One region of the Ensifer sp. 22521 genome, then DNA from elsewhere that is predicted to be linked to it. Evidence: predicted binding sites of a transcription regulator. Region 1 holds the regulator's gene; the other holds the start of a gene.
What was found. Region 1 encodes PhoB, which activates phosphate uptake and scavenging genes when phosphate is short. Its sites were predicted from a motif close to TGTCATNNANCTGTCAT; they were not measured.
Positions count from the first base shown of each region.

Region 1 (12,003 bases):
CCAGGTGTCGGTGACAACGCAATTGGCGTTGGCGACCGCCTGCTCGGCATCGTGACACAGCAGGATCTCGCCGCCGTTGTTGCGGGCCCAGTTCAGGATCTTGTCCTGCGGCTCGGAGCCGAGCGGCACGGCCATGTTCATGCGATAGCCGAAGCGGGCGGAGCCTTCGATCAGCGAGTGCAGCACGTTGTTGCCGTCGCCGGTCCAGGCGATCGTCTTGCCCTTCACCGGTCCGCGATGCTCCTCGAAGGTCATGATGTCGGCCATAATCTGGCAGGGATGGGTGTCGTCGGTCAGGCCGTTGATGACAGGGACCGTCGCGTGTTCTGCCAATTCCAGCAGGCGGCGATGGTCGGTGGTGCGGATCATGATCGCATCGACATAGCGCGACAGGACCTTTGCCGTATCGCCGATGGTCTCGGCGCGACCGAGCTGCATCTCCGTGCCCGAAAGGAACAGGGTTTCGCCGCCGAGCTGGCGCATGCCGACATCGAAGGACACGCGGGTGCGGGTGGACGGCTTTTCGAAGATCATCGCCAGCATCTTGCCGGCGAGCGGCTTCTCGGCGGTTCCGGCCTTGGTCGTCGCCTTTCGGACGCGGGCATCATCGATGATCGTCCGAAGATCGGCGGCCGTCATGGCCGAAAGATCGAGAAAGTGTCTGGTGCCTGCCATCGTACTCGGTTCCTCAAAAAATCGAACCTATGTGCGCCACGCAGCGGCGTGAACGCACGAAGGTCATTCTACCATCCTGGGTCAGTCTTGGCCCTATCGGTCAGGCCGCAGCGTTACCACTTGCCTTCCGCACTGCTTCGGCGGCGCGCTCGATGCGTGCGAGGCCCTCGCGTGCTTCCTCCGCCGTCACCGTCAACGGCGGCAGCAGGCGCAACACGTTGTCGCCGGCCGGCACGGCCAGGAGCTTCTCGGCGCGGATCTCCTTCAGGAGATCCGCCGAGGGGCCCTTTACCTTGATGCCCAGCATCAGGCCATCGCCGCGGATATCTTCGATGATATCGGGATAGCGATCCTTCAGCGAAGCAAGACCCTGGCGGAAGACGAGCGCGACGTCGCGCACATGGGCGAGGAAGCCATCAGCGAGGATGACGTCGAGCACGGCGTTGCCGACGGCCATCGCCAGCGGATTGCCGCCATAGGTCGAGCCATGCGTGCCCGCCACCATGCCGGCTGCCGCCTCTTCCGTCGCCAGGCAAGCGCCGAGCGGGAAGCCGCCGCCGATGCCCTTGGCAACGGCCATGATATCCGGGCGGATGCCCGTCCACTCATGGGCAAAAAGCTTGCCGGTGCGGCCGACGCCGGTCTGAACCTCGTCGAGGATCAGGAGCAGGCCGAATTCGTCGCAGAGGGCGCGCAGTTCCTGCATGAATTCCTTGGTCGCGGGACGGATGCCGCCCTCGCCCTGGATCGGCTCGATCAGGATCGCGGCGGTCTCCTCGGTGATCGCATTCTTGACGGCCGCGATGTCGCCGAACGGAACCTGGTAGAACCCTGGGGCCTTTGGCCCGAAACCTTCAATGTACTTTTGCTGACCACCGGCGGCGATCGTCGCGATCGTGCGACCGTGGAACGCGCCCTCGAAGGTGATGATGTGAAACTTCTCCGGCTGGCCTTTGGCGAAGTGGTACCGCCGCGCCGTCTTGATCGCGCATTCCAGCGCTTCCGCACCGGAATTGGTGAAGAAGACCCGATCGGCAAAGGTGACGGCCGCCAAGCGGCGTCCAAGACTTTCCTGACCGGGAACTTCGTAAAGGTTGGAAAGGTGCCAGACCTTCTCGGCCTGCGCCTTCAGCGCCTCGACGAGATGCGGATGCGCGTGGCCGAGCGAGTTCACGGCAACGCCGGCGGCGAAGTCGAGATAGCGCGAGCCGTCTTCGGCGATCAGCCAGACGCCCTCTCCTCGCTCGAAACGCAACGGCGCGCGCATGTAGGTATCGTAAAGCGGCGTGGTTGCAGTCATGCGAGGCTCTCCTTACTCCAGTCGGCATCGGTCCCGCTGCTTCATGCGGCCCGATAAAAATCAAAAATGCCGCCTTTCGGCGGCGCAGGCACTATTCCTATTTCGCGCCGCAATGTCAATAAAACCAAGCCTTGCAGTGCAACAGAGAAGCCCGTTTCCCGGCGGCGAAAAAATCGCCCGGAAGGGCTTGCAAAAATGCAACGCCAGCCGAGCAAGTTGGGGAAAACTACGAAATCGATTCGGCGTGAATCCCGGGACTCTTGCCACGGAGTCCGACGGTCAGTACGTTAACATTCAATTACTAGACGCATGCGGCGGACCTAGTCACCAAAAGAGTTATCGCGTTTGCAACCTCGGGATTCAACCGGGGTGCGGTGAGGGATTCTGCCATCCCCAACGCTGAGAACGGAGAGTGCAGAAATGAACTGGACTGACGAGCGGGTGGAGAAACTGAAGAAGCTTTGGTCCGAGGGCCTGAGCGCAAGCCAGATCGCGGCACAGCTCGGCGGCGTCAGCCGTAACGCTGTCATCGGCAAGGTTCATCGCCTGAGCCTTCCAGGCCGCGCCAAAGCCGGCGGCAGCACCACTGCGGCGACCCGCCCGAAGCGGCCGACCTCGGCGCCGCGCGCTCCGAACTACGCCTCGCGCGTTTCGACCCGCACCGTTGCCCGTCCGTCCGGCGCCACCGTTCTCAAGGAGGAGATCGAAGTCGATCTCGTTGCCGAGCAGGATTTCAGCATCCAGACCGACGTGGTCGTGCCAATGTCGCGCCGCCTCGAGCTGACCCAGCTCACCGAACGCACCTGCAAGTGGCCGATCGGCGACCCGCTGAAGGAAGAGTTCCATTTCTGCGGCAACGATTCCCCGGAAGCTTCGCCCTATTGCAGCTTCCATGCGCGGCTTGCCTACCAGCCGTCCGCCGAGCGCCGTCGGATGCGCTAAGGATCCGCACAGGACCAAAACGAAAGGGGCCGATCGGCCCCTTTTTTATTGACTTTTGTTTGCCCTTCTCAGCTTTCGAGCGAGTAGCCGGCGCCGCGCACGGTGCGGATGACATCAGGCATGGTCGAGAAGTTCAGCGCCTTGCGCAGGCGGCCGACATGCACGTCGACGGTCCGCTCGTCGACATAGATGTCGTGGCCCCAGACGCCGTCCAGCAACTGCGAGCGCGAGAAGACACGGCCCGGAGAGGACATCAGGAACTCCAGCAGGCGGAACTCTGTCGGCCCCAGGCGAACTTCGCGGCTGCGGCGATGGACGCGATGGGTTTCCCGGTCGAGCTCGATGTCGCCGCAGCGCAGCAGCGTCGAGAGAACTTCGGGCTTCGCCCGGCGGAGCATCGCCTTGACGCGGGCCATCAGCTCCGGCGTGGAGAAGGGCTTGACCACATAGTCGTCGGCACCGGTCGCCAGACCGCGAACGCGCTCGCTTTCCTCGCCGCGCGCCGTCAGCATGATGATCGGCAACCGCTCCGTCTCCGGGCGCTGGCGCAGCCTACGGCAAAGCTCGATGCCGGAGACGCCCGGCAACATCCAGTCGAGGATCAGAAGGTCGGGCAGGCGTTCCTGTAGCCGGATCTCCGCCTCGTCACCCCTGAGGATCGTATCGACGTCGAAGCCTTCAGCTTCCAGATTGTAACGCAGCAGGACGCTCAGCGCCTCTTCGTCTTCGACCACGGCGATTTTTGGCAACATCAGGTAACGTCTCCTTACCGCGAGCGCCGTGCGGGTCCAGCGGACCGGCCGGCACTCAGACACTCTAAATCTGGAGCACCCCCGCCAATTTCAAAGGCGGTGCGAAAAGCCGCATGCTTCAGATGCAGGAATTCGGGGCCGCGACCGAAGCCGCGACCGGATGATATTCATGGGGCACGCATTGCGAACGGCGCGTTTAACGCCAGAGCGGGATGAGGAAAAGTGTATGCGGTTGTCCCCCCCGCATCCCGCTCCAACCTTCTAGTCGTTGACCGAGCCCAACGTCGACGTGTTGTCATCCTTCGGGCGCTCACCTTCCGGCTGGGCACCCGTCGCCATGTAATAGATCGTCTCGGCGATGTTGGTCGCGTGGTCGCCGATACGCTCGATGTTCTTGGCGCAGAACAGAAGATGCGTGCAGGGCGTGATATTGCGCGGATCTTCCATCATGTAGGTGAGCAACTCGCGGAACAGCGAGGTGTAGATCGCATCGATCTCCTCGTCGCGTTCGCGAATGCTGTTGGCCTTTTCCGGCGAACGCGACGCATAGACGTCGAGCACTTCCTTGAGCTGCACCAGAGCGAGTTCGGCGAGATGCTCGAGACCGCGGGCGAGCTTGCGCGGGATGCCCGAACCGGCAACCGCGATCACGCGCTTGGCAGTGTTCTTGCCGAGGTCGCCGACACGCTCCAGGTCGGAGGCGATGCGGATCGACCCCATGATCTCGCGAAGGTCGGCGGCGACCGGCTGGCGCTTGGCGATCGTGACAATCGCCTTCTCGCCGATCTGGCGCTCGGCATCATCGAGAACGGTGTCGTCCGAGATTACCTTTTGCGCCAGCGCCAGGTCGGAATTGACCAGGGCGCGGACGGATTCGGCGACCATCTGCTCGGCGAGACCGCCCATTTCCGAGATGCGGCGCGTCAGGTACTTCAGTTCTTCGTCATAGGCGGACATGATATGCATGGACATGATCGTCGATCCTTACAGGCGCTTTCCAGTGACTGTTGCAGCCGTGATTGGCCTCAGCCGAAGCGGCCCATGATGTAATCCTGGGTGCGCTGGTCATCCGGATTGGTGAACATCTTGTCGGTGTCGTTCTCCTCGACGAGATTGCCGAGGTGGAACATGGCGGTGCGCTGCGACACGCGGGCGGCCTGCTGCATCGAGTGGGTCACGATGACGATCGTGAAGTTCGTGCGCAGTTCGTGGATGAGTTCCTCGACCTTGGCGGTCGCGATCGGGTCGAGTGCCGAGCAGGGCTCGTCCATCAGGATGACTTCCGGGCTGACGGCAACAGCGCGTGCGATGCAAAGGCGCTGCTGCTGACCACCGGAGAGGCCGGTGCCCGGCTCCTGCAGGCGGTCCTTCACCTCGTTCCACAAACCTGCCTTCTGCAGGCTGGTCTCGACCACATCGTCAAAGTCCGCCTTGGTGCGGGCAAGTCCGTGGATGCGCGGACCGTAGGCGACGTTGTCGTAGATCGACTTCGGGAACGGGTTCGGCTTCTGGAAGACCATGCCGACGCGGGCGCGCAGCTCGACCACGTCAATGGTCGGGTCGTAGATGTCGTCCTCATCGAGCGTGATCTTGCCGGTCACACGGCAGTTCTCGATGGTGTCGTTCATGCGGTTCAGCGTGCGCAGGAAGGTCGACTTGCCGCAGCCCGACGGACCGATCAGCGCCGTTACCGTGTTCTCGCGGATGTTGAGGTTGACGTCGAAAAGCGCACGCTTCTCGCCGTAGTAGACCGACACATCCTTGCCGATCATCTTGAAGGGAACCGTGTTCATTTTCTGATCCAAGGCTTTCTCGACCGCTGCTTCTGACATGATGTTCATAGTAATTACCTCACTACCAACGGCGCTCAAAGCGACGTCGCAACAGAATGGCGCCAAGGTTCATGACGACGAGGAAGATGAGAAGAATGATGATCGCGCCGGAGGTGCGCTCGACGAAGGCGCGTTCCGCCTCGTTGGCCCACATGTAGATCTGCACCGGCAGCGCTGTCGACGGCTCCATCGGCGAACCGGGATAGTCGACGACGAAGGCGACCATGCCGATCAGCAGGAGCGGCGCGGTTTCGCCAAGCGCGTGGGCAAGACCGATAATCGTACCGGTCAGAATGCCCGGCATGGCCAGCGGCAGAACGTGGTGGAAGATGGTCTGCATCTTCGAGGCACCGAGACCGAGCGCCGCCGAACGGATGGACGGCGGAACCGCCTTCAAGGCCGCGCGGGTGGCGATGATGATCGTCGGCAGGGTCATCAGCGTCAGCACGAAACCGCCGACGACGGCCGCCGAACGCGGCATGCCGGCAAAGTTGATGAAGACGGCGAGACCCAACAGACCGTAGACGATCGACGGAACGGCCGCGAGGTTGTTGATGTTGACCTCGATCAGGTCGGTGAGCCGGTTCTTCGGAGCGAACTCTTCGAGATAGATCGAGGCGGCAACGCCGATCGGCAACGACAGCAGGAGCACGATCAGCATCATGTAGAACGAGCCGAGGGCGGCAACGCCGACGCCCGCCGCTTCAGGACGGCTGGAGGCGCCGAAGGTGAAGATGCCGGTGTTGAAGCTCTTCTTCAGGACGCCGGCGCTTGCGAGCTCGTTCATCCAGGTGACCTGCTGGTCCTTGACCTTGCGCTTGCTCTCTTCGACCTTGAGGTCGATCTGCCCCTTGTTGGCGGAGTCGATGTTGGCTTCGGCCAAAAGGGTGACCGGAATGGTCTTGCCGACGATGGACGGATCCGCCACGACAATGTCGCGCAAGAGCGTACGGGAGCTCGCAGAAACCATGTCGGTCGCCTGCTTGACCAGCGGCCGCTTGGTCGCATCGATGCCGAGCTGCTTGACGAGCGCATCACGCACCAGCAGCGGATAGTTGGCGGTCATCAGTACCTTGCTGTCGGTCGTGCGCTCACCGTTGGGGTCGATGACCTTTTCGGTGAATTCGATCGGCAGCGTGATCGTCGTCTGCTGGAACGCGGTGTAGCCGTTGGAAATGACGGTCCACAGCAGCAGCGCCAGGAAGAAGAGACCGGTGCTGATTGCCGCAATGCCGTAGGCGCGGAACCGGCGCTCGGCGGCATAGCGGCGCTTGATGCCGATATCGCGCTTTGCGGATTCAGGACGGGCGGAGATCCGGACGGTCGGGGAAGCGATGTCGGTCATTCGTACTGTTCCCGGTATTTGCGCACGATGTAGAGCGCGTAAATGTTGAGGCCGAGCGTGATGACAAAGAGCGTGATGCCCAGCGCGAAGGCCACCAGCGTCTGCGGCGAGGTGAACTCGAGGTCGCCCGTCAACTGGTTGACGATCTTCACGGTCACCGTCGTCATCGGCTCGAAGGGATTGATCTGCATGCGGGCCGCGACACCGGCTGCAAGCACCACGATCATCGTTTCGCCGACGGCACGCGATGCGGTCAGAAGCAGCGCGCCGACAATGCCGGGAAGTGCAGCCGGAAGAATGACCTTCTTGACCGTTTCCGAACGGGTGGCGCCGAGGCCCAGCGACCCGTCACGCAGCGCGCGCGGCACCTGGGTGATAATGTCGTCGGAAAGCGACGACACGAACGGGATCAGCATGATGCCCATGACGATGCCTGCGGTGACCACGCTCTGCGCCTGGATGAAGTTCTGGTAATTGCCGGTGGCAAGGCCGTTCAGCTGCGCCGAGATATCACGCAGGAACGGACCAACGGTCACGAGAGCGAAGAAACCGTAGACGATGGTCGGGATGCCGGCGAGCACTTCGAGCAGCGGCTTTGCGGTCGAACGCAAGCGCGGGCTTGCATACTCCGCCATGTAGATGGCTGCGAAGAGGCCGATCGGCACTGCAAAGAGCATGGCGACGAAAGCGATGTAGAGCGTGCCGGTGAGAAGCGGGATCAGCCCGAACTGGCCGGAGGCGCCGCCGCTGCCGGCAGCAGCGAAGCGCGGATCCCAGACCGTGCCGAAGAAGAATTCGAACGGCGAGACCATGGTGAAGAAGCGGCCGGCTTCCGACAGCATCGAGGCGACGATGCCGACCGTCGTCAGGATGGCGATGGAAGACGCGACGATCAGCGAACCGAGAATGACCCGCTCGACCTGGTTGCGTGCACGGAAGCGGGTAGCGATGTTGCGGATGGCGTAGATGCCGCCGGCAATCGCGATCAACAGTACGGCCGCGGTCATCAGCCAGCGGTTGGCGGCGGTCATCGCGTTGAAATGCTGGGCGACGGTGACCATGTAGGGCTCGCCTTCGCCGGCCAGGGCGACGCCCTTGGCCGCGAGCGTCGAGCGGAGATTGGCGGCACCGCTTTCGAGTGCCGCGACCTCCTCGCCGCTCAGGCGCAGCAGACCACCGGCAACGGACTTGACCTGGCCGAGCGCGAGCTGAACCGCGGCGGCCCCCTGGTTCTGGACGGTGTCCGGCAGGGCCGCGCGCGTGCTCCCGTCAATATAGATAGGACCGGTAATCAGCCAGGCGCCGAGAACGAGCGCCGCCGGCAGCATCGCCCAGATAGCGACGTAGCTACCGTGATAGCCCGGCAAGGAATGAAGGTTGGAGAGCTTGCCGCCAGCCTGCGCCAGCGAACGTGCGCGACCGGCAAAATAGGCAATGAAACCAATAACAATAATTAGCAAAAGAAGGAGCGAGGTACTCATCCGCACGTCTCCCCGGTATCGCCCGTCACGGGCCGCCGGCAAATCGAATGAAGGCATGCCCCGGCGCGAAGGATATCGCGCCGGGGCTTGTCGTTATCAGAGCATGTTGCCGGCTGCGAAAGCCTTGCGGATTTCTTCGCGCTCGGCGTCCGGAGCAGCAACCAGGCCGTACTCGGCGAGCGGGCTGTCCGGGCCGATCATCTGGTCGTTGATGAAGAACTCAACATATTCCTTGAGGCCCGGGATAACGCCGAGGTGTGCCTTCTTGACGTAGAAGAACAGCGGGCGGGAAACCGGATACTCGCCGGAAGCGATCGTTTCGGTCGACGGTACGATGCCGTTGACGGTCGCGACCTTCAGCTTGTCGGCGTTGTTTTCGTAGAAGGACAGGCCGAAGACACCGATGCCGTTCTTGTTGGCAGCGATACGGGCGAGCGTCTCGGTGTAGTCGCCGTCGATGTCGACAGCCATGCCGTCCTTGCGGACCGCGACGCACTTGCTGTGCTGCTGCTTTTCATCGGTAACGGCAGCCTTGATGACGTCAACGGCGCCGGCGTTCTTGCAGCCTGCAGCCAGGATCTTCTCTTCGAAGACTTCGCGGGTGCCGTGCTTTTCGCCCGGGATGAAGGCGGCGATTTCAACTTCCGGAAGGGCGGAGTTGACTTCCGACCACTTCTTGTAAGGGTTGGCAACGAGCTTGCCGTCGACGACGACTTCAGCAGCGAGAGCCTTGTAGAGGTCTTCCGGCTTCAGGGCGAGGTCGGCATTGCCGGCGTCGGTCGCGAAGACGATACCGTCATAGCCGATCTTGACTTCCTGGATTTCGGTCACGCCAGCGGCCTTGCAGGCCTCGACTTCGCTGTCCTTGATCTTGCGCGAGGAGTTCGCGACGTCGATGGTGTCCGGGCCGACGCCCTTGCAGAATTCCTTCAGGCCGGCCGAGGAGCCGCCAGATTCAACGACCGGGGTCTTGAAGTCGGGGAAGGTCTCGCCGAACGTCTCGGCTACGATCTTGGCGTAGGGAAGAACGGTCGAGGAGCCAGCGACCTGAACCTGGTCACGGGCGGCGGCTGCGCCGGCAAATGCGGCAGACGCTACCAGCGCCGCGACAGTGAGTTTAAGAGCTTTCATAAAAGTTCTCCCGGAATGGGCTTGTGTTGGTGTGCGCCAAGCGTTGCAGCGCTCTTCGCCGTCTTATCGGCTGCCCCTAGTTAGCTGCCGATGGCCACACCTTTTATGTCAGTTTGACGAAACATTTATGACAGCTCATGTCATTGAAAATGCTAAGGGAAAATGAACGGTCCCGGGTTTTCCCGCGCCAATATGTCAGAACCGGACCGTAAAAGTCGTACCTTTGCCGATCTCAGAATGGATCAGCAGCCGGGCACGGTGCCGGGTGAGGATGTGCTTGACGATGGCAAGGCCCAATCCAGTGCCCTTTTTCGAGCGGCTCGCCTCGACATTGACCCGATAAAAACGCTCGGTAATGCGCGGGACATGCTCGGCGGGGATGCCCGGCCCATAGTCCTTCACGATCACCTCGGCCTGCGTGCCTTCTTCGCCGCCACGCAAGGTTATGTCGACCTTCTTGCCCTCCTGGCCGTACTTGCAGGCATTCTCGATCAGGTTCTCGAAGACTTCGATGAGCTCGTCGCGATCGCCCTGTACGATGACGGGCTTGTCCGGCACCACGAGAGAGACCGTGACGTTCAGGTCCTTCGCCAGCGGCAGGAGGCTGTCGCGGACATGGCCGAGCAAGGGCGCAAGGTCCACCGGATCGTCCGGCGCGATATGCGAGCGCAGCTCCAGTCGCGAGAGCGACAGGAGGTCGTCGACGAGGCGGCTCATGCGCGTCACCTGCTCATGCATGATGCCGAAGAATTTTTCCTGCGCCTTCAAGTCGTTGCGCGCGGGGCCCTGGAGGGTCTCGATGAAACCGCGCAGCGATGCCAGCGGCGTGCGCAGCTCATGGCTGGCATTGGCCACGAAATCCGACCGCATGCGGTCGATGCGGCGCGCCTGCGAGATATCGCGAAAGGTGATCAGGAAGATGCGGGGCGTCCGCCCCTCGCCGCCGATTTCGGCGGGTGCCACGCGCACGACATAGACGGCATCCGACGGCAGCCGCTCGGTATGCTCGATCTGGTTGGCCTTGCCGGTCGCCATCGTCTCGCGGATCATGTCGAGAACACCGGGCGAACGCACCCGGGCGGCCAGGTAAGTGTTCGGCGGAATGGTGCCGAAGGCTTTCTCCGCGGCGATGTTCTGGAAAACCACCGTCTCATCGGCGGCGACGACCAACACCGGCATGTCGAGCGCATTCAGCGCCGGCACCAGCGGATCGCTGGTCGGGCCATCGACGGCCACAGCCTTGGCCGGGCTCAAGATCACCGAGGCCGGCGCACTGCGGTTGAGCAGCGCCGCAACCAGAACGATCCAGAAGGGAAGCACGATAAGGAAATGGATGCCGGCAAAGGTCGCAAGGATCGCCAAAAGCAGGGTGAGGCCCAGCAGCCAGCGCTCAGCCTTCAGCCGCGGCACCAGGTCCCGCCAGAACGCTTTCGAACCGTCCACCTCGACATCCTCATGAATCACTTTGTCTTCCTCCCGGACCAAAATGATCGAGGAATAGCGATCCTTCATGACATGATTTTCACGACCGGCTTGAATCCGCAATGCAATTGTGGCCTCCTCCAAGGAAATCGGGCCTTGAGCACCGCGACTTTTCGGCGCTGCTTGGAGCTGCAGAAGTTTGAAAACGCGCATGATCCTGCCGATGATCGAAGCCGGTTTTCGGGCCCGTGCGCCAAGCCGAAAGGGCGAGCATATGGCGTTAGCGGAGACGACGGAAAAGGCGGAAAGCCGCGCAGTGGAGCTGCAGATCGACGGCAAGAGCCGCGTCTTCGACATCGACAATCCCGAGTTGCCGAAGTGGATCGACGACGCAGCGTTTTCGTCCGATGACTATCCCTACAAGAAGAAGCTCGACGAGGAAGAATATCTCGAGACGCTGGAGAAGCTTCAGATCGAGCTCGTCAAGGTTCAGCTCTGGCAGCAGAAAACCGGAAAACGCATCATCGCGCTGTTCGAGGGCCGCGACGCCGCCGGCAAGGGCGGCGCGATCCATGCGACCATGGGCAACCTGAACCCACGCTGGGCGCGCATCGTGGCGCTGACGAAGCCGACAGAGACCGAGCGCGGGCAATGGTATTTTCAGCGCTATGTCGCGACCATGCCGACGGCTGGGGAATTCGTGCTGTTCGACCGCTCCTGGTACAACCGCGCAGGCGTCGAGCCGGTCATGGGCTTCTGCACGCCCGAGCAGCACAAGCAGTTCCTGAAGCAGGCGCCTCGCTTCGAAAAAATGATCGTGCACGAGGATATCCAGTTCTTCAAATTCTGGATCAACATCGGCCGCGAGATGCAGCTCAAGCGCTTCCACGATCGCTGCCACGATCCGCTGAAGATCTGGAAGCTGTCGCCGATGGACATCGCCGCCCTCAACAAGTGGGACAACTACACGGCAAAGCGCAACGAGATGCTGAAGGCAACACACACGGAACACGCACCCTGGACCGTGGTGCGCGGCAACGACAAGCGACGCGCGCGCCTCAATCTCATCCGCCACATCCTCTCCACGCTCGACTATGACGGCAAGGACAAGAGCGCGATCGGT
Region 1 is NZ_JBQENM010000010.1:133,227-145,229, forward strand. Features, by position in the region: gene argF (ornithine carbamoyltransferase) at 1-675, opposite strand, end outside; gene ACTJKE_RS17235 (aspartate aminotransferase family protein) at 776-1,975, opposite strand; gene ACTJKE_RS17240 (GcrA family cell cycle regulator) at 2,396-2,917, shown strand; gene phoB (phosphate regulon transcriptional regulator PhoB) at 2,986-3,669, opposite strand; gene phoU (phosphate signaling complex protein PhoU) at 3,931-4,644, opposite strand; gene pstB (phosphate ABC transporter ATP-binding protein PstB) at 4,695-5,510, opposite strand; gene pstA (phosphate ABC transporter permease PstA) at 5,524-6,846, opposite strand; gene pstC (phosphate ABC transporter permease subunit PstC) at 6,843-8,327, opposite strand; gene ACTJKE_RS17270 (substrate-binding domain-containing protein) at 8,424-9,458, opposite strand; gene phoR (phosphate regulon sensor histidine kinase PhoR) at 9,654-10,922, opposite strand; gene ppk2 (polyphosphate kinase 2) at 11,155-12,003, shown strand, end outside.

Region 2 (17,351 bases), on a different contig from region 1:
GTCGAGGCCTAGCGCATCCTCGCTGACATCGAGCGGCGTCAAATATTCCGCCACCATCTGCAGCATGTCGACGTCGAGAATGAACTTCTCGAAGGAGGCCGTGAGCCCGCCCTCGGTCCAGCCGGCTGCATGCATGACGAAGTTGCCGCCGCCCTGGGTCAGCGCCCAGAGCGACATGGCGGACTCGTAGGCGGCTTGAGCGTCGAGCGTGTTGGCGGCATTGGTGTTCGAGGTGCGGTAGGGGATGTTGTAGCGGCGGGCGAGCTGGCCGCCGGCGACCACCGCCTTCATGTATTCCGGCGTGCCGAAGGCGGGTGCGCCGGTCTTCATGTCGACGTTCGAGGTGAAACCGCCATACATGACGGGTGCGCCGCGCCTGACCATCTGGGTGAAGGCGATGCCGCACAGTGCCTCGGCGTTCTGCTGAACCAGTGCGCCGGCGATCGTCACCGGTGCCATCGCGCCGGCCAATGTGAAGGGCGTGACCACCACCACCTGATTGCGCGAGGACATCTCGATGATGCCCTGCAGCATCGGTCCGTCGAGGCGGAGCGGAGAGGAGGTGTTAATGATGGTGAACAGCGAAGGCTCGCGCTCCATCTGCTCCATGGAGATGCCGCGGCCGATGCGGGCGATCTCGATGCCGTCGGTGTTGCGCTGCTTCCCAAGCGAATAGGCGTGGAAGACCTTGTCGGTAAGCTTCACCATGTCGGAGAGGCAGTCGAGGTGGCGGACTGAGGCATGCAGATCGACCGGCTCGACCGGATAGCCGCCGGTCGTGTGCACGATGTCGTAGGACTGGGCGAGCTTTACCAGCTTGCGGAAGTCTTCATGGTTGCCGGTGCGGCGGCCGCCATCACGATCGGCGACGAAGGGCGCGCTGGCGATCTGGGCGAAGACGAGATTGTTGCCGCCGATCGCGACGTTGCGCGCCGGGTTGCGGGCGTGCATCGTGAAGGCCGGAGGCACGGAGGCGATCATGTCCATGATCAGCCCGCGGTCGAAGCGCACCCGGTCGGTGCCGGGCGTCACATCGGCGCCTGCGGCCTTCATCCGGTCGCGTGCTTCCGGCAGGATGATGTCCATGCCGATCTCTTCGAGGATGGTCAGCGACGCGTCATGGATCGCTTCGAGCGCATCTTCCGAAAGCACCGTGGACTTCGCCAGCGTATTGACAAGATTGAGGTATTTTCCGCCTGTGGACTTGCGGGTCCGCTCAGCGCCGCGGCCACCTGGCCTGCGTCGCCGCTCCAGCGGGGTCGAGGCCGCATCACCGGTTGCTGCATCGGGAAACTGATCGTCGTTCATGAAGGACCCACCGTGTTGCCGATGGGGTTGTGTCGCAGATTCTCGGCGGCGATGGCCCGCCATTTGCGACAGTTCAGTTCTCTTGTGGAGTAAATCGTTTCCGCTGACGCATTTTCGCAGTGCGATGGCGCAACCGTTCAAGACACATCGAAATCGGGGCGGGGCGCCTACAGCGCCGCGCGTCTTATCAGACGCGCAAAGGTCGCTGTAGCACTTTGATTTTCTGCATGTCTCCTTAAATCGAGATCGATTTAAGGAGACATGCAGTAGGAGCGGTCGCCCCGCAGCATCTCGCGCTTGCCGGCGAAACCCTTGCGTTTTTCGACGACGAAACCGGCGGCCTGAAGATTGCGGCGGACGAAACCGGCGGCCGCATAGGTCGCGAAGCTGCCGCTGGGCGCGGTTTTTTCGAAGACGAGCCGCATCAGCTCTTGCGACCACATGTCGGGATTGCGCGAGGGGGCGAAGCCATCGAGATACCAGGCGTCGAACGGATGTTCGGTGCGGGCGACACCTTCGAGCGCCGCACCGCAGACGACCGTGAGGGTGACGCCGTCGCCAAAGTCGATGCGGACGTCACCGTCGGGGTCTGCCGGCCAGCGGGAGACCAGGGCCAGCCGTTCCGTGTCGATCTCCGGCCAGTGGATGAGCGCGCGGGAAATCTCGTCGGCGGCCATGGGAAATCGCTCGAACGAGACGAAGTGCAGACAGTCGCCGGCTCCAGCGGTTGCCTTCCACTGGCGCCACGTCTCGCAGAAATTGAGCCCGGTGCCGAAGCCCAGTTCGCCGATGCGGAAGGTGCCCGCACCGACCCAGCGATCCGGCAGGCCGTTGCCCGAAAGGAAGACGTGGCCGCATTCCAGCCGCCCATCGGTGCGGCAATAAAAGTGATCGCCAAACTCCCGGGAATAGGGCATATCGCCCTCGTGCCAATCAAGGTTTTGGCGCGCTGGCGGGTCGATCGGGTCTGCTGGTCCTGTCATGGCAAAGGCGATAATCCGCCGGCCGGAGAAGGTCAATCGATGAGCGAGCTTTTGGTCGTCGGCGGCGGCATCATGGGGCTGTGGGCCGCCCTTTCCGCCGCGCGCAAGGGCATGATTGTGCGGCTCGTCGAGCAACAGGCGATCGGTGCCGGCGCGAGCGGCGGCCTGCTGGGCGCGCTCATGCCGCATATGCCCGACCGCTGGAATGCCAAGAAACAATTCCAGTTCGAAGCGCTGGTGTCGCTCGAACAGGAGATCGCGCAGCTCGAAGCCGAGGCGGGGGTGTCGACCGGCTATCGCCGCACCGGGCGGCTGATGCCGCTCGCCAAGCCGCACTTACGCGACATTGCGCTCCGGCATGAGCAGGACGCGCGACAACAATGGCGCGCGGGCGACCGGCAATTCTTCTGGCATGTCCAGGAGGGCGGCCCGGAGGGTTGGCCAGGCACGGAGGCAACGGCGCATGGCGTCGTTTTCGATACGCTCGCCGCGCGGGTGTCGCCGCGCCGCACGCTGTCGGCCCTGCGTGCCGCCTTGTTGCAGTTGCAGAATGTTCAGATCGATGAAGGCTCGGGCGTGCGCGCCATCCTTCCGGCGCACGGCAGGGCCGAGCGTGACGATGGCAGCCGGCTCAGCTTCGACCATTGCATCATCGCTGCCGGCATCGGCAGTTTCCCGCTGATCGATGCCGTGTCGGGGCCGCTGAAAGCGACGAGCGGCACGGCCGTCAAGGGCCAGGCCGCGCTCTTGAAGGCGGATGTCGATCCAGGCCTGCCGGTTATTTTCACCGACGGCGTCTACATCATCGCTCATGACGATGGCCATGTGGCGATCGGCAGCACCAGCGAGAACAGCTTTGCCGATCCACTGTCCACGGACGAACAACTCGACGATCTCCTTCGACGCGCCACGTTGCTGGCGCCGCGTCTGGCGGATGCGGAGGTGGTCGAGCGCTGGGCCGGGCTCAGGCCAAAGTCGGCGGGGCGCGAACCCATGGTCGGGCGGCACCCTGACCATTCGAACATTTCCGTGCTGACCGGCGGCTTCAAGGTGAGCTTCGGGATTGCGCATCAGCTGGCGCGCTTCGTTGTCGACGAGATCGCCGGTCTCCCGACGCTCGATCTGCCGGAATCCTTCCTGTGCCGGAACCACATCGCGGCGCTTCGCGAGAAGCATCTCTAGGCTTGGGCATGGGAAGGGCCCCGCCGCAGGCGGAGCCTCACATATTCGGACATTCGAAAGTTCGACCTTACATCCAGTAGGGTGGCACGCCGTAGTAGTCGTAGACGCGACGGCCGTTTTCCTCGTTCCAGTCGTATTCCTCGTTGCCGCGATATTTCGGCGCGCGCTCGACCTGATCGCGCGTAACGTCGGTGCGATAGCCGCCGAGGTTTTCGTCATAGGTCAACTTCGCCCAGGGCAGCGGATAGTGGTCTTCGCCAAGGCCAAGGAAGCCGCCGAAACCGAGCACGGCGTAGGCAACGCGACCGCAGCGTTTTTCGATGATCACGCGCTCGATCGAGCCGATGTGCTTGTTGTCGGAGCCATAGACCTTCGTGCCTTCAACCTTGTCGCTCGCGATCAGGTCATGGGTTTCCTTGATCCGGGCATCCTGCAGGTTTGCGTTGTGATAGCTCACGCTTCTTCTCCATCCTTGATTGTTACCTTGAGTGAACGGCCGTTGGGCCGGATGGTTCCGAAAATCTGGTGCGCAAACCGGTGGGATCGCGTGGTTTTGCACGATCCACTTCGTCAATCTGTCACGCAAATCACCTAAGACGCGGCCAATAGATCACGAAGATCCCGGGTCGGATCGATACTCATAAGCGTGATCGATCTCATTGGAGCGGGGCGGAAAACCGCAGGCACTTTTCCTCGTCCCGCTCGACACGGATAACCGGAGCCAGACATGCGCTACGCCATTTGTTTTACGCCGCCGATGGCCGACCCGCTTTCCGCGGTCGCCGCAAGCTGGCTTGGGCGCAACGTCTATTCCGGCGAACCGACGGAACTGCCTTCGGTTGCGGGCCTGAGTTCTGCCGACATCGCCTACCATACGGCCGTACCGCGCCGCTTCGGTTTCCATGCGGTGATGATGTCGCCGTTTCGTCTGCATCCGGATATGACGGAATCACAACTCCTGAAGGCGCTCATGCATTTTGCCGGCGCGCAGACACCGTTCGAAATCGATCGCCTGGAGGTCGCCCGCATCGGCCGGTGCTTCGGTCTGATGCCGCAGGTCCCGAGCACCGCGATGCATCTGCTGGCAGCCAATATCGTTCAGGAGTTCGATGCTTTTCGTGCGCCGCTCAGCGAAGACGAGATCGAGCGCTCCGATCCGGATCGGCTGACCGCACCGCAGTTTTCCAATTTGCACCGCTGGGGCGATCCTCATGTGATGGACGAGTACCGCTTCCACATGATGTTGACTGGCCCGCTCGCGTCGGACGCGATACGCCAGGTCGAGGCGCCGCTTCGCGAGCTGTTCGAGCCGTACCTGGCGACGCCGCTTGCCATCGGCAGTCTTGCCCTCTTCGTCGAGCAGGAGACCGGCGCGCCCCTGCGTGTGCATTCGCAGCACCCGCTCGGCAAGATCTCCACGAATGCGCGCGCCGAGCGCGCCAAGCGCGTTGCCGCCGATCCCTCTCTTGGTTCGGGATCGATCCGGCCCTTGCCGCTCATCGTCGCGGCATTGATGGCGCATCGCTAGTGAGAGCGCAGAATTCAGCCTTCGTCTCATTCCGAACTCGTCGCCCAGCAACCCTTCGCGGGTAGATTTCGGTATCGACAATCCGGTCGGCGGTGATACCGTTCTGGAAAAATCGAAGGGTGATTTGATGTCTGAGACTAAGTATCCGCGCGACCTCGTTGGCTACGGCCGCAATCCGCCGAAGGCAAACTGGCCGGGCGATGCGCGCATTGCCGTGCAGTTCGTGCTGAACTACGAGGAGGGCGGCGAGAGCTGCATTCTCGATGGCGACGCGGCGTCCGAATGTCTGCTGTCCGAGATCGTCGGCGCGCAGCCCTGGCAGGGACAGCGTAATCTCAACATGGAATCGATCTACGAATATGGCGCACGCTCCGGTTTCTGGCGGCTGTGGCGCATGTTCACGAGCCGTAACGTTCCGCTGACGGTCTACGGCGTGACGCTCGCCATGGCGCGCAATCCGGAAGCGGTTGCGGCCATGAAGGAAGCCGGCTGGGAAATCGCCAGCCACGGCCTGCGCTGGCTGGAATACAAGGATTTTCCGGAGGAGGTCGAGCGCGAGCATATCCGCGAAGTCGTCCGTCTGCATACGGAACTGACCGGCGAGCGCCCGCTCGGCATCTACCAGGGCAAGCCTTCGGCCAATACGCTGAAGCTGGTGCTGGAGGAGGGCGGCTTCCTCTATTCCTGCGACAGCTACGCCGACGAACTGCCCTATTGGGTGCCGGGGCTGCCGGCCGACAAGCCGCATCTGATCATCCCCTATACGCTCGATGCCAACGACATGCGTTTTGCCACCAACCAGGGCTTCAACTCCGGCGACCAGTTCTTCACCTATCTCAAGGACAGCTTCGACGTGCTCTATGAGGAAGGCCGTCAGGGCGATGCCAAGATGATGAACATCGGCCTGCACTGCCGGCTCGTCGGCCGCCCTGGCCGCGCCGCAGCCCTTGCCCGGTTCATCGATTACGTGATGTCGCACGATAAGGTCTGGGTGCCCAGGCGCATCGACATCGCCAACCACTGGTACCAGCACCACAAGCCGGAAGGGACGCTCTGATGTCCGACCGCGACGCCTTCGTCGCCCGTTTCGGCGGCGTGTTCGAGCATTCGCCCTGGGTGGCCGAACGCGCTTACGATCGCGCCGCGGCGGCGGGTTTGATGGCGGGCAACGTGCATTCGGCGCTCTGCCAGGCTTTTCGTGCGGCGTTGCCGCGCGAAAAGCTGCAAGTGCTGCGCGCCCACCCGGATCTCGCCGGAAAGCTGGCGATCGCGGGCAAGCTTACGGCAGACTCGACCGCCGAGCAGGCGTCTGCTGGCCTCGATCGGTTGACGCCCGAGGAACATCAGCGCTTCACGGCGCTGAACGATGCCTACACGAAGAAATTCGGCTTCCCCTTCATCATCGCCGTGAAGGGGCTCACCAAGGGTCAGATTCTCGCCTCCTTCGAAAGCCGCATTGACAATTCGCCCGAAGAGGAATTTGAAACCGCTTGCGCGCAGGTGGAAAAAATCGCCCGCCTGCGGCTGCAGTCGATGCTTCCTGGAGACGAAAATGCCTGACAAAACCGTTCGATACGCGTCCTCGCACATGGGGGAGGCCATCGAACCGGACTTCGCACGCGCGCCAATGCAGGAGGTTAACGCCTGATGTCGCGCCTGCTTACGATCGAACCGCTGACGCGCGACGCCTTTGCACCCTTCGGAACCATCATCGAAGCCGATCCGGCGACGATGCGCTACATCAACGGCGGCAACACGGAACGTTTCCACGGGCTGGCGCGCGCCGATGTGGTCGGCGACGGCGCCAATGTCATCATCAACATCTTCCGCGGTCAGCCGCGCGCTTTTCCCTATGCGGTGACGATGATGGAGCGCCACCCTCTCGGCAGCCAGAGCTTTTCACCGCTCGACGATCGCCCCTGGCTCGTCGTCGTTGCCGAAGACGAGGACGGGCGTCCAGGCACGCCTCGGGTATTCCAGGCGAGCGGCAAGCAAGGGGTCAATTACGGCCGCAACGTCTGGCATCACCCGCTGATGTCGATCGGCGCGGTCAGCGATTTCCTGATCGTCGATCGCGATGGGCCGGGCAACAATCTCGAAGAGTTTTTCTACGATGAGCCCTTCGTCATTGAGAGCCCCAGTCTGGTGTTATGAGGAAAGGGTGTGCGGTCTTCCGCGCCCATCCCGTGCCAACTGATGAATGAGAGGATAGGATGAGCAGCACCGGCAGACTGACGACCCACGTTCTCGACACCGCGCTCGGCAAGCCGGCCGAGGGGCTGCGCATCGATCTCTACTGGCTCGAAGGCGAGGAGCGGCAGTTGATCCGCACCGTTCATACCAACAGCGACGGGCGCGTCGACGGGCCGATGGTCGAAGGCGTCGGCTTCCTGGTCGGCAATTACGAGCTGGTCTTTTATGCCGGCGACTATCTGCGCCGGTCAGGCGCGACGCTGCCGGAACCGGCCTTCCTCGACCGCATCCCCTTGCGCTTCGGCATCGCCGATCCGGCGAGCCACTATCACGTGCCGCTGCTGCTTTCGCCCTATGGGTATTCGACCTATCGGGGGAGCTGAGGCGTAAGGGGTCTTGCGCTCGCTTCGCGTTTTGCCGAAAGGGTCACTCCAAGCTCCCTCATCCTCGCCCTTGTGGCGGGGATCCAGCGACCCGAAGTCTGTCGGGTCAAAAGACCTTTCAGCCCAAGGACTTGGGCTGGCTAGATTCCTGTGACAAGCACAGGAATGAGGGCGGGAGTGGCTGATGCCGTGGCCTATTCCGCCAGGATGCTGCGGTCGACGTCGTTGATGTTGCGTTTGCCGCAGAGCGCCATGGTGATGTCCATCTCCTTGCGGATGATTTCCAACGCCTTGGTCACGCCGTCCTTGCCCATGGCGCCGAGGCCATAGAGGAAGGGGCGGCCGATATAGGTGCCCTTGGCGCCCATGGCGACGGCCTTCAATACGTCCTGGCCGGAGCGGATGCCGCCGTCGAGATGTACCTCGATCTGGTGGCCGACCGCATCGACGATGCGCGGCAGCATGCTGATGGAGGAGTGGGCGCCGTCGAGTTGGCGGCCGCCATGGTTGGAGACGATGATCGCATCGGCACCGGTCGCCGCCGCCATCTTGGCGTCTTCGGGATCGAGAATGCCCTTGAGGATCAGCGGTCCGCCCCAGCGCTCCTTGATCCACTCGACGTCCTTCCACGAAAGCTGCGGGTCGAACTGTTCCGCCGTCCAGGCGCCGAGCGAAGAAAGATCGGTGACGCTCTTTGCGTGGCCGACGATGTTGCGGAAGGTGCGGCGCTTGGTGCCGAGCATCTTCATGCACCAGCCGGGGCGCGTCGCCATCTGCCAGAGATGCTTCGGCGTCATCTTCGGCGGTGCGGAGAGGCCGTTGCGCAGGTCCTTGTGACGCTGGCCGAGGATCTGCAGGTCGAGCGTCAACACCAGCGCCGAGCACTTCGCCGCCTTGGCGCGGTCGATCAGGTTCAGCACGAATTCGCGCTCGCGCATGACGTAGAGCTGGAACCAGAAGGGCTTGGTGGTGACGGAGGCGACGTCCTCGATCGAGCAGATGCTCATGGTCGAGAGCGTGAAGGGGACACCAAAGGCTTCGGCGGCCTGGGCCGCCAGCATCTCGCCGTCGGCGTGTTGCATGCCGGTGAGGCCGGTAGGCGCCAGCGCCACCGGCATCGACACCTTCTGGCCGATCATCGTCGTTTCCAGCGAACGATCGGTCATGTCGACCAGCACCCGCTGGCGCAACTTGACCTTGGCGAAATCCTCCTCGTTGGCGCGATAGGTGCCCTCGGTCCAGGCGCCGCTGTCGGCGTAGTCGAAGAAGAGCTTCGGCACGCGGCGCTTGGCGAGCGCCTTGAGATCGCTGATTTCGAGGATTTGCGTCATGAAAACGGCCTTCGTCCAACGGAGATTGAACGAGCCATTACCATGTTTGCCGGAGGCTTGTTAATAGCCGGAACGCAGAGAGGTCAATTTTCTTGACCTCTCTGGATTTGGCGGTCACGTGGCGGCGAGTGCCGATTTCGCCGGCTTGCCGGCGACATAGGTTTCGACGATCGCGCGGTCGTCGCCCATGGTCTGTAGCAGGAAGAGTTCGTCGGCGAGCGAATTGACCACTTCGGCCCGAAGCGCCATTGCCCGCGTTGCCGCCATGTCGAGCACGATGAAGTCGGCATCGGTTCCGGCTTCGAGCGTGCCGATCCTGTCGACGAGCGAGAGCGCCTCGGCATTGCCGCGCGTCATCATGAAGAAGCTGTCGAAGGGGTTCAGCCGCTCGCCCTGCAACTGCAGGATCTTGTAGGCCTCGTCGAGCGTTTTCAGCATCGAGTAGCTGGTGCCGCCGCCGATGTCGGAGGCGACCGAGGTGCGGACCGGCTTGTCGCGGCGGGTAAGCGCCCGCAGCGGAAAGAGGCCAGAGCCGAGGAAGAGGTTGGAGGTCGGGCAGAAGACGGCGACGGAGCCAGTCTCGCTCATCGCATCCGCCTCGCGCTCCGAAAGATGGATGCAGTGACCGAAGAGGCTTTTCGATCCAAGCAACCCGTAGCGGGCGTAGACGTCGGTATAGTCTTTGGCATCCGGATAGAGCTCACAGGTGAAGGCGATCTCGTCGCGGTTTTCCGAAAGATGCGTCTGTACGTGCAGATCGGGGAACTCGTGCACCAGCGATTTGGCGACGTCCATCTGCTCGGGCGTCGAGGTGATGGCGAAGCGCGGGGTGATCGCCACATGGTTGCGGCCCTTGCCGTGCCAGTCGCGGATGACGGCGCGGGTTTCGTCATAGCCCATCTGCGGCGTGTCGAGCAGCCCTTGCGGTGCGTTGCGATCCATCATCACCTTGCCGGCGACCATGCGCATGTCGCGGCGCAGCGCCTCGGCGAAGAAGGCATCGGCGGACGCCTTGTGCACCGAGCAATAGGCCGTCGCCGTCGTCGTGCCATGGCGGACCATCTCGTCGAAGAAGCGGGTCGCGATGCGTTCGGCATGGGCGGTTTCGACGAAGCGGCATTCCTCGGGGAAAGTGTAGGTGTTCAGCCATTCCAAGAGATTGGCGGCATAGGAGGCCATCACCTGCATCTGCGGGAAATGCAGGTGCGTGTCGATGAAGCCGGGCACGATCAGGTGCGGGCGATGATCGACTTCCGCGACATCTTCAGGCGCGCTTGTCTTCACCGCGGCGTAAGCGCCACTCGCAAGGATCTGGCCACCCTCGACCAGAAGCGCGCCATCGCTCTCGTAGCTATAGGCGGCGCTGTCGTCGATCGACGTTGGCGCGCGGTTATAGCTCAGCAGTCGGCCGCGGATGAGGGTGGTGGTCATTGTGTCTTGCCTTCCTCGACGGCGCTTTCGAACCAGGCTGTCAGCAACTGGCGCTCGTCCGTCGTCATGTCTGTCACGTTGCCGGGCGGCATCGCATGGCTGCGCCCGGCCTGGATATAGATTTCGCGGGCATGTGCGGCAATCTCCGCATCGCTTTCCAGCAACACGCCCTTCGGCGCCTGGGTGATGCCCTCATAAACGGGTTCTGCCGCGTGGCACATGGAACAGCGGGTCGAGACCGTATCCTTGACGGCGGGGAAGTGCGCGTTCGCGGCGAAGCGCGAAAAGACCGGTGCGACCTCGGCCTTCTCGCCGCCGGTCAGCACCTTCGGCACGGTCGAAAGCCACATGATCAGGATGAAGAGAAGCGCAGTCACAAGCCAGGTCCAGGTTGGCTTGCCCTTGCGGGCATGGGTGGTGTTGAACCAGTGGCGAATAGTGACGCCCATCAGGAAGACGAGTGCGGCGATGATCCAGTTGAACGCCGTCGCGAAGGCCAGCGGATAGTGGTTCGACAGCATGAAGAAGATGACCGGCAGCGTCAGGTAGTTGTTGTGCAGCGAACGCTGTTTCGCCTGGGCGCCGAGCTTCGGGTCCGGCGTGCGCCCGGCTATGAGGTCAGCGACGACGATCTTCTGGTTCGGAATGATGATGAAGAAGACGTTGGCCGACATGATCGTCGCGGTAAACGCGCCAAGATGCAGGAAGGCGGCGCGGCCGGTGAAGACCTGCGTGTAGCCCCAGGCCATGACGACCAGCGCCACATAGAGCAGCGCCATCAGCCCCCAGGTGTTGCCGCCGATCGGCGACTTGCAGAGCAGATCGTAGAAGATCCAGCCGATGCCGAGCGAGGCAAGCGAGATCAGGATCGCTGTGGTTGCGGAGATATCGAGCACATGGCGGTCGATCAGGAAAAGATCGGCGCCGCCGTAATAGACGAGACAGAGCATGGCGAAGCCCGAGAGCCACGTCATGTAGGATTCCCATTTGAACCAGGTGAGATGCTCAGGCATCGAGGCCGGCGCCACCAGGTATTTCTGGATGTGGTAGAAGCCGCCGCCATGCACCTGCCACTCCTCGCCATAGGCGCCGACCGGCAGGTGGTCGCGCTTCGTGAGGCCGAGGTCGAGCGCGATGAAATAGAAGGATGAGCCGATCCAGGCGATGGCCGTGATCACGTGCAGCCAGCGGACGGCAAAGGCCAGCCATTCCCAGGCAATGGCGAACTCGTACATTCAGATCCCCTTTTGTCTCTATCGCTGCACCTTGCGCAAAAACGACGGAGGGGAAAAGGGGGCAGGGCTCTCGTCAAGCGCTATTTGCGTGCAGGAAGCTCGGCGGACAAAGCTCGCCGAGGATCCAGTCGCGGAAAATCCGGATCTTGGGCGTGTTGCGGCGCGCGTGCGGATAGGCAAGCCAGTAGTCGCAGCCGTCGCTGCAGCGCAGATCAAAGGGCTGGTAGAGCCGGCCGAGCGCGACATCATCCGGATAGAATTCCGGCGTCAGGATGGCGACGCCCTGGCCGGCGACGGCTGCGCGTGCCTCGAAGGTCTGTGCGCCAAGCCGGCTGTGCGGCCGTCCCTCGAGATCGGGATCGTCGACCCCGGCGGCCTTGAACCACATCGGCCACCAGGGATCGCCGGCATCGATGATGCGAAGCTTCAAGAGGTCGCGTGGTTCGTGTACGCCGCCGATGGTCTCGGCGAGCGCCGGGCTCAGCATCGGGCTGAACTCGACGCGCATCAGCGGATGGGTGTCGAGGCCGGGCCAGACGCCCCCGCCGGAGCGGATCGCGAGGTCCGCGGGCTCGCGGCTAAAATCGGTGAGCGAGTCACTCGTCGTCAGCCGCACGGCAATGTTGGGATGGGCGAGTTGGAAGCTGCCGATGTTGCGGGCAAGCCATTGCGAGGCGAAGGTCGGGGTCGAACTGATGAGGAGCGCGCTGTCGATATCGCCGCGGGCATTGGAGACGGCTTCCTGCAGCATCTCGAAGGCTTCGGTCACACGCGGTGCCAGCCGCTGGCCGACGTCGGTCAGCGAGATCTGACGCGGGCGCCGCAGGAAAAGCGGTTCGCCGACATTCTCCTCGATCAACTTGATCTGGTAGCTGACGGCGGTCTGGGTCATGCCCAGTTCTTCGCCGGCCTTGGTGAAACTGCCGAGCCTGGCGACCGCTTCGAAGACCCGCAGCGCATTCAGCGGAAACTGCTTCGACATCTTCATGGATAAGTTCTCTTGATGCATGCAGACGGATGTTCGATTGGATTTCGATCCTCCTCCACGGCATCCTCCAAGTCAACTTCCCAAGACGAACAGGTGCTGAAATGACTTGCGACACATTCGAACGTACTGAAAGAAAACCATTTCTTTCAATCGAGCCGGTCATACGGCTCACGGCTGCCCTGTTCGGCGGCCTCGTTGCCCCCAAGCCGATGCTGGATGTCAACGCTCTCTCCGACCACATGAAGAGAGATATGGGTTTCATGGATGTGCAGAGCCCCCACAGCGACGACGAGGAGGCGATGGCCAACGCTCGCCGCTTGTTCAGCATCAATGAACTGCCGCGGATCTAAGGTAAATTTTGGTGGCCGTCAGCGATTTCTGAGACGCTCGACGGCCATCAGCACACGCTCCGGTGTTGCCGGGGCATCGAGCCGCGGGCACTCGCGATAATCCGCGACACTGGCGACCGCCATCGACAGCGCCTCCAGAACCGAGATCGGCAGCATGAAGGGCGGCTCTCCCACCGCCTTGGAGCGGCCGATGGTTTTCTCGGTATTGCTCGACCATTCGGCGAGCTTCACGTTGAAGATCTGCGGCCGGTCGGAAGCGAGCGGGATCTTGTAGGTGGAGGGGGCGTGGGTGCGAAGCCGGCCCTTGTCGTCCCACCACAGTTCCTCCGTCGTCAGCCAGCCCATCCCTTGCACGAAGCCGCCCTCGATCTGGCCGATGTCGATCGCCGGGTTCAACGAACGGCCGACATCGTGCAGCACGTCGACACGGTCGACCATGTATTCGCCGGTCAGCGTATCGACAGACACTTCCGAAACCGAAGCGCCATAGGCGAAATAGTAGAAGGGCGTGCCGCGGCCACTGGCACGATCCCAGTGGATCTTCGGTGTCTTGTAATAGCCGGCGGCCGACAGCTGGATGCGGCCCATATAGGCCTGCTTGATGAATTCGGGAAAGGGGATGAGCTCTTCGCCGATCTTCACATGGTTGGGCACGAAGCTGACATGATCAGGCGTCGTCTGCCAGCGCTCGCAGGCGAAGGCGACCAGCCGCTCCTTGATCTGGCGCGCGGCGTCATGAGCCGCCATGCCGTTCAAGTCCGAGCCCGAGGAGGCGGCGGTCGCAGAGGTGTTCGGCACCTTGCCGGTGGTTGTTGCGGTGATACGCACCCGGTCGAGGTCGACCTGGAAACTGTCGGCGATCACCTGCGCCACCTTGATGTAGAGGCCCTGGCCCATCTCGGTGCCGCCATGGTTCAGGTGGATCGAGCCGTCCTGGTAGATGTGCACCAGAGCCCCCGCCTGATTGAAGGCGGTCATGGTGAAGGAGATGCCGAACTTCACTGGCGTTAGCGCGATGCCCTTGCGGATGATGCGGCTCGTCCGGTTGAAGTCGAGGATCGCCTGGCGACGCGCCTGATAGTCGGCGCTCTCCTCAAGCTCGGCGACGATGCGGGCAATGATGTTGTCTTCGACCTTCTGGTGGTAGGGCGTGACGTCCCGGCCCGAGCCGCTCTCGCCATAGAAGTTCAGCTTGCGGATTTCGAGCGGATCCTTGCCGAGCTGGTAGGCGATTTCCTCGAGGATGCGTTCGCCGCCGAGCATGCCTTGAGGCCCGCCGAAACCGCGATAGGCGGTGTTCGAGACCGTGTTGGTCTTCAGCGGCTGCGAGGTGAGCTTCACATGTGGGTAGAAATAGGAGCTGTCGGCATGGAAGAGTGCCCGGTCGGTGACGGGGCCGGAGAGGTCCGACGAAAAGCCACAGCGCGCCGCATAGTTGGCATGAACCGCATGGATGCGGCCGTCGTCGTCGTAACCGACGTCGTAGTCGACGAGGAAGTCATGGCGCTTGCCGGTTGCCGTCATATCCTCGTCCCGGTCCGGGCGGAATTTCACGGCGCGGTTGAGCTTCTTCGCCGCAACCGCCGCAAGCGCTGCGAACTGATTCCCTTGCGTTTCCTTGCCTCCGAAGCCGCCGCCCATGCGGCGGACGTTCACCGTCACCGCATTTGAGGGCACGCCGAGCACATGCGAGACCATGTGCTGGATCTCGCTCGGATGCTGGGTCGAGGACCAGACGGTGACCTCGTCGTCCTCGCCGGGAATGGCGAGCGCGATATGGCCTTCGAGGTAGAAGTGCTCCTGGCCGCCGACGCGCATTTGCCCTTTGAGCCGGCGTGGCGCTCTTTCCAGCTCCGCCTCGGCGTCGCCGCGCTGCAGGCTCAGCGGCTGCGTCACCAGTTCGCCGCCATGGGCGAGCGAGTCGAGGATGTCGGTGAAATGCGGCAGGTCGCGATAGGTGATTTTCGCCAGCCGTGCCGCCCGGCGGGCGATGTCGCGGGTCTCGGCGATCACCGCAAAGGCGGGTTGTCCATGAAACTGCACGAGACCATCGGCAAGCACTGGCTCGTCATGCAGGTGGCTCGGGCTGATGTCGTTGGAATGCGGCATGTCCTTGGCGGTGAGCACGCAGACGACGCCGGGTACGGCGGCGACGGCCGAGAGGTCCATCGCGGTGATCTCCGCGTGCGCCCGGTCGGTCATGCCGAGTGCGCCATGCAACGTGCCCACGGGTTCCGGCATGTCGTCGATATAGTCGGCGGTGCCGGCGACATGTTTGTGGGCGCTGTCGTGGCGCTGCGCCGCGTGCATCTCGCCCCGGATTGCCTTGCGTTCCTCGAAGGTGGACTTGTCCATGATCATCTGTCTCCCGCGGCGTAGCGCACCAGTTGCGCGGGCTCGCCACCGCTTTCCAGGAAGAAACGCATCAAGAGGTTTTTCGCCGCTAGCATGCGGTAGTCGCTTGTCGCCCGCCAGTCGGTGAGCGGCTGGTAGTCGGTCTCGAAGGCGACTTGTGCTGCGCGAACCGTCTCCTCGGTCCAGGGCTTGCCGATCAGCGCCGTTTCCACATTCGTGGCGCGCTTCGGCGTGCCGGCCATGCCGCCGAAGGCGATGCGGGCGGAGCGGACCACTCCGCCGTCTACCGACAGGCGGAAGGCGCCGAGCAGGGCGGAAATGTCCTCGTCGCGGCGTTTTGAGATCTTGTAGGCGGCAAAGAGATCGCCGGCCGGAAGACTTGGCACGAAGATGCTTTCGACGAATTCGCCCGGCTTACGGTCCTGTTTGCCATAGGCGATGAAGAATTCTTCGAGCGGCAGCGTCCGGCGACCCTCCGTCGAGCGCAGCGTCACGGTGGCGTCGAGCACGATCAAGGGCGGCGGGCTGTCGCCGATCGGCGAGCCGTTGGCGATGTTGCCGCCGATCGTGCCCATGTTGCGCACCTGCTCGCCGCCGATCCGGTCGATCAGCGGGCCGAGGCCGGGAAAGGCTTTGCCGAGCGCGGCATAGGCCATCGTGTAGCTAACGCCGGCACCGATCGTCAGACCCGGCTCCGTCTCCTCGATGCGCTGCAGCTCGGCAATGCCGTTGATGAAGATGGCCGGGTTGATCGGCCGCATCTGCTTGGTCACCCAGAGGCCGACATCGGTGGAACCGCCAACCACGGTCGCCCCCGGATTGTCGGCAAGCGCTGTCGCCAGGCCGTCGCCGTCCGCAGGCACGATCAGACAGGTGTCGCCCTGGCGAATGGTGATCGTCTCGGTCGGCGCCAGTGCCTTCAGCCGGACGGTGATCGTTTCGCGTTCTCGCGTGATCGGGTCGAAGATTTCGGAGGGGCGCGCCTTTGCCGCCGCTTCCGCGGCGCGCACGATCGGCTCATAGCCGGTGCAACGACAGAGGTTGCCCTGCAGCGCCTTTTCGATATCAGCGCGGCTGGGATCGTCGTTTGCGAGCCACAGGCCATAGAGCGACATGACGAAGCCGGGCGTGCAGAAGCCGCATTGCGATCCGTGGAAATCGACCATCGCCTGCTGCACCGGATGCAGCGTCCCGTCCTGGCCGGCAAGATGCTCGACGGTGACGACATGGGTTGCCTGCAGCGAGCCGAGGAAACGGATGCACGCGTTGACGGCTTCATAGACGAGCCTGTCGCCGGCAAGCTTTCCGACGAGCACGGTGCAAGCGCCGCAGTCGCCCTCCGCACAACCTTCCTTGGTGCCGGTCAACCGACGCTCCAACCTCAGGTAATCGAGCAGGGTCGCGGTCGGTGCGATGTCGGAAAGCGCGACCTCGCGATCGTTGAGGATGAAGCTGATGCTTCCGTTCGGCTGGGGCATGCCACTCATTCCCTGCTGCTGCATGTTACCTGAAATCACTTTGATCTTAGGTGGTTATGCAGAAAAGCAAAGGGCCGTGGAAACTTTTGGCTGTGTCCGTGCGTGTGGCTACTGTGCCGTCCAGCCGCCGTCCATCGACACATGCGTGCCGGTGATCTGGGCGGCATCGTCGCCGGCGAGATAGACGGCGAGCGAAGCCACCTGTTCGACGGTGATGAACTTCTTGGTCGGCTGGCCCTTCAGCATCACGTCGTTGATGACCTGCTGTTCGGTGATGCCGCGGGTACGCGCCTGATCGGGGATCTGCTTTTCGACGAGCGGCGTCAGCACGTAGCCCGGGCAGATGGAATTCGCGGTGATGCCGTTTTCGGCGACTTCGAGAGCGACGGTCTTGGTCAGGCCAAGAACGCCGTGCTTGGCCGCGACATAGGCGGCCTTGAAAGGCGAGGCGACGAGGCCATGGGCGGAGGCGATGTTGATGATGCGGCCCCAGCCCTTCGCCTTCATGCCGGGAATGGCGGCGCGGATCGTGTGGAAGGAGGAGGAGAGGTTGATCGCGATAATCCGATCCCATTGCTCGACCGGAAAATCCTCGACCTTCTCGAC
Region 2 is NZ_JBQENM010000012.1:186,116-203,466, reverse strand. Features, by position in the region: gene ACTJKE_RS20475 (trimethylamine methyltransferase family protein) at 1-1,308, opposite strand, end outside; gene mnmD (tRNA (5-methylaminomethyl-2-thiouridine)(34)-methyltransferase MnmD) at 1,560-2,291, opposite strand; gene ACTJKE_RS20465 (NAD(P)/FAD-dependent oxidoreductase) at 2,331-3,473, shown strand; gene ACTJKE_RS20460 (PRC-barrel domain-containing protein) at 3,541-3,930, opposite strand; gene ACTJKE_RS20455 (DUF1045 domain-containing protein) at 4,201-5,001, shown strand; gene puuE (allantoinase PuuE) at 5,129-6,058, shown strand; gene uraD (2-oxo-4-hydroxy-4-carboxy-5-ureidoimidazoline decarboxylase) at 6,058-6,561, shown strand; gene ACTJKE_RS20440 (ureidoglycolate lyase) at 6,649-7,155, shown strand; gene uraH (hydroxyisourate hydrolase) at 7,215-7,577, shown strand; gene ACTJKE_RS20430 (alpha-hydroxy acid oxidase) at 7,772-8,908, opposite strand; gene guaD (guanine deaminase) at 9,023-10,339, opposite strand; gene puuD (urate hydroxylase PuuD) at 10,336-11,574, opposite strand; gene ACTJKE_RS20415 (LysR substrate-binding domain-containing protein) at 11,648-12,562, opposite strand; gene ACTJKE_RS20410 (hypothetical protein) at 12,592-12,912, shown strand; gene xdhB (xanthine dehydrogenase molybdopterin binding subunit) at 12,931-15,267, opposite strand; gene xdhA (xanthine dehydrogenase small subunit) at 15,270-16,745, opposite strand; gene ACTJKE_RS20395 (3-hydroxybutyrate dehydrogenase) at 16,854-17,351, opposite strand, start outside.
Region 2: the regulator PhoB is predicted to act here: its motif matches at 4,039-4,055, upstream of ACTJKE_RS20455 (DUF1045 domain-containing protein).